2 regions of the Zhongshania aliphaticivorans genome follow, and region 1 is predicted to be linked to the other one. Evidence: predicted binding sites of a transcription regulator. Region 1 holds the regulator's gene; the other holds the start of a gene.
What was found. The regulator sigma-54, encoded in region 1, starts transcription at its own class of promoters, with help from an activator protein. The targets are predictions, from matches to a motif close to TGGCACANNNNTTGCNNT.

Region 1 (2,208 bases):
CGGTGAACGACATTCAAAATATTGTAAAGCACTTGCAAGCGCGGGGCATTGGGGTACTCATCACTGACCACAACGTCAGAGAAACCCTCGATATTTGCGACAAAGCCTATATCGTTGGCGAAGGCCGTATCGTTGCCGAAGGGGACGCCAACACCGTATTAAGTAATCAGATTGTCCGTGACATTTACTTGGGCGATAAATTTACTTTATAAGTTATGCAATGAGTAAATGAGTCGGCACAGGTATTGCAGGAGATGATTGTCCCGACTACACTGAGAGTGAGGCATAATTGTTGCCGGTAGAGTAAAACCTATTACTCGTGTTGCCATCACCCCGTTGTAGAAGCCGCTGCCTATGAAACAATCGCTACAGCTCAAAGTCGGTCAAAGCCTGACCATGACACCTCAGCTGCAACAAGCGATTCGCTTATTACAACTCTCTACCCTCGACCTCCAACAAGAAATACAATCAGCATTGGACTCCAATCCACTGCTTGAAATCAGTGATGACAGCGACGATTTTGAAGTCAATACCGAACCCACATCCGCCGAACCCAAAAAAGCAGAGAAAAGCAGCGACCAAGAGACCGAAGCCCCGCAGCCCGAAGCAGACACTGAATGGGCCGAACGCAGCGACATCCCTGACGACCTGCCGGTAGACAGCCAGTGGGACGACGTTTACCAAACCAGCGGCAGTAGCAGCGGCTCCGGCAGCGGTTCGGCAGCGGAAGACAACGACTACAGCAACGACTATCGCAATTCCAGCGCCGACTCCCTGCAAGACCATTTACGCTGGCAGCTAAACCTCAGCCGCCTATCTGATATTGACCGTTTAATTGCCGACGCCATCATCGACGCCATCGATGACAATGGCAGGTTAACGGTCAGCGCAGAAGAACTTGTCGAAGGCTTTGCCAGTGACGAAATCGAAATCGAAGAGTTCAATGCGGTTTTACATCTTATTCAGCAATTTGATCCACCGGGCGTAGCCGCCCGCGACCTGCAAGAGTGTTTATTGATTCAGCTCAAGCAATTACCCGCCGACACCTATTTAGTTGAAGAAGCCCGTCTTGTCGTGAGCCAATATATGGCGCAATTGGGCAATCGCGACTATAACCAGATAATGCGTCGCTGCCGCTTAAAAGAAGATCAGCTTCGCGACATCATAAAACTGGTGCAATCGCTCAACCCCACACCGGGTGACAGCATTGGCGCCGACGAAACTGAATATGTCGTCCCCGATGTGTTTGTAAGCAAAAAGGACGATCGCTGGCTGGTGGAGCTGAACCCTGATATTGCACCCAAAATTCAAATTAACGCACACTACGCGGCACTGGCCAGAAAGAGCAGCAATAGCAGTGATAACGACTATATCCGCGACAATCTGCAAGAAGCGCGCTGGTTTATCAAAAGCCTACTCAGCCGCAATGAAACTCTAATGAAAGTCGCAACCAAAATTGTTGAATACCAACGCGGCTTTTTAGAATACGGCGAAGAAGCCATGAAACCCCTGGTTTTACACGATATTGCCGAAGCGGTTGGCATGCACGAATCCACGATTTCACGGGTAACGACCCAAAAATACATGCACACCCCAAGAGGCATTTTTGAGCTTAAATTCTTCTTTTCCAGTCATGTATCAACCGACACCGGCGGTGAGTGTTCATCGACCGCTATTCGCGCGTTAATTAAAAAGCTGGTGGCGGCAGAAAACCCCCGTAAACCGCTAAGCGACAGTAAAATTACCGACTTACTCGGCGATCAAGGCATTCAGGTTGCCCGCCGCACCATTGCAAAATATCGAGAATCACTGGTTATTCCGCCCTCAAACGAGCGGAAACGACTGGTATAGTGGCAGTGCCCCTGTTACGGTCATTGTCGTCATACACGCGCCGTGAGGCGCTAGTTATTTTCAGCGATGAAGGAGCAAAATATGCAGATTACTGTTAGTGGTCACCACGTTGATGTTACCCCGTCTCTTCGCGATTACGTCAATACCAAGCTCGGCAAACTTCAACGACACTTTGACAACATCACTAATACCGACGTCACCCTGTCAGTAGAAAAGCTGATCCAAAAGGCCGAGGCCACCGTGCACGTCGCCGGCGCCGACCTATTTGCCACCTGCGAATCGGAGGATATGTACGCGGCGATCGACAGCCTGACCGACAAACTCGATCGACAATTAATTAAACACAAAGAAAAAACT
Region 2 (2,208 bases), 1.3 Mb from region 1:
TCACCGGCAAATAGATTGGTGCCGTCTTTGCTTAGAGACATGTGAACGTGCATGCCGCTGCCGTTGTCGCCAACGATAGGCTTAGGCATAAATGTTGCGGTTTTGCCGTAGGCGTGGGCAACATTGTGTACGCAGTACTTGAGGATTTGTACTTCATCCGCTTTTTTAACGCAGGTGTTTGGGCCAACGCCGATTTCACACTGACCAGCTGTGCCTACTTCGTGATGGTGTACTTCAATGGTCAGGCCCATATCGGTCATGGCATTACACATGGCGCCACGCAGGTCGTGGAGGCTGTCGACTGGTGGTACGGGGAAGTAGCCGCCTTTAACCCCTGGGCGATGGCCGGTGTTGCCTTCTTCAAAGTTGTCGCCTGATTTCCAAGCCGCTTCGTCAGAGGCAATCGCATAGCTAGCGCCTTCCATTGAAACTTTCCATTTAACATCGTCAAAAATGAAAAACTCGGGCTCGGGGCCAAACAGTGCGTTATCGGCAATGCCAGATGCGCGCATATAGTCTTCGGCGCGTTGGGCGATAGAGCGTGGATCGCGGTTGTAGCCCTGCATAGTAGATGGCTCTACGATATTGCAGCGGATGATAATAGTAGATTCTTCGGTAAAGGGATCCAGGACTGATGCGGTGTCGTCAGGCATCAGGATCATGTCGGATTCGTTAATGCCCTTCCAGCCGGCAATGGATGAACCGTCAAACATTTTGCCGTCTTCAAAAAAGCTTACGTCGACTTCAGTGGCTGGAATGGTGACGTGTTGCTCTTTGCCCTTGGTATCGGTAAAGCGCATGTCCGCCCACTTCACGTCATTTTCGGCGATTAACTGCAGAGTGTTCTCTGACATTATGTTCGTCCTCCAGATAGAGAGAGTAAGATTGAATTCGGCATCGCCGAAGGGTTATCGATTATATTCGTATTGTATTGTGCAGCATAGCGGCACAATCTGCGAACTGAAAAGGCAAAAAACATGCCGGTTTTATACTGTTTAATGGTGTTGCATTTAAAGGGTTTGCTATGATTTTGCTTAAACCTTGTGCGTGGTGGCAAAATAATTGCACTGTTATGGTGCTTGCTCTGAGTTAGTGCGCCAACTTGGGGCGAATTCCTTGGGCTGCCACCTGCGGGGTGGAGAGGGTATAATGCTTGGCCCCTCATCGTCGCGATTCTTTAAATGAAATTCCTCGTTAAATTATTTCCTGAAATCATCATCAAGAGTAAGCCTGTTCGTAAGAAGTTCACCAAACAGCTGCGTGACAATTTGCGTAAATTACTTCTGCCTCTAGATCCCAATTTGGAAATTATTCGTGATTGGGACCGAATAACCATCGAAACCGCCAGTCGGGATCCGGAGGTTTTGGCGGGCTTTGTTGCGGTGCTCAGTAATACGCCGGGTATTGCGCATATTGTTGAGGTGCTTGAATACCCGCTGGTGGACGTACACGATATTTTTGAAAAAACTCGGCTTGCCATTGGCGATAGTCTGCGTGGTAAAAGCTTTGTGGTGCGCTGCAAGCGGGTGGGTAGCCACGATTTTAACTCCAGTGAAGTTGAGCGCTATGTTGGGGGTGGTCTGAATCAGCACATTGAGTCAGCGGGCGTTGATTTGCACAATCCGGATGTAACTGTGCGTATTGAGGTACGTCAAGATCTTGTCTACATCGTTAATCGTCGTATAGAGGGTTTGGGTGGTTTTCCGCTAGGTACGATTGACGCTGCGGTATCTTTGATTTCTGGGGGCTTCGATTCGACGGTTTCCAGTTACCTGACCATGAAGCGGGGTATGCGCACCCATTTTTGCTTTTTTAATCTTGGTGGCCGCGAGCACGAGGTGGGGGTAAAAGAAGTTGCCTTGTATCTTTGGCTTAAATACGGCGCCTCTCACCGGGTGAAGTTTGTCAGTGTGCCGTTTGAGGATGTCGTCGGCGAGATTCTGAAAAATGTTGAGAACTCGCAAATGGGGGTCATCCTCAAGCGCATGATGCTGCGTGCAGCCTCAGAGGTAGCGGCCCAGCTGGAAGTGTCTGCGCTCGTTACTGGCGAGGCGGTGGCCCAGGTTTCTAGTCAGACTTTGCAGAATCTTTCGGTAATCGATCAGGTCACCGACACCTTGGTGCTGCGTCCGCTGATTTGCGCCGACAAGTTAGACATCATTAATATCGCCGCCAAAATTGGCACCGAGGCCTTTGCGGCCAATATGC

Region 2: a site for sigma-54 is predicted at 966-983, ahead of glnA (glutamate--ammonia ligase). Genes of this name have one in related genera too.

Annotation. Positions count from the first base shown of each region.
Region 1 covers NZ_CP014544.1:3,327,087-3,329,294, forward strand. Annotated here, with positions in the region: gene lptB (LPS export ABC transporter ATP-binding protein) at 1-212, shown strand, start outside; gene AZF00_RS14745 (RNA polymerase factor sigma-54) at 355-1,851, shown strand; gene hpf (ribosome hibernation-promoting factor, HPF/YfiA family) at 1,933-2,208, shown strand, end outside.
Region 2 covers NZ_CP014544.1:375,113-377,320, forward strand. Annotated here, with positions in the region: gene glnA (glutamate--ammonia ligase) at 1-854, opposite strand, end outside; gene thiI (tRNA uracil 4-sulfurtransferase ThiI) at 1,182-2,208, shown strand, end outside.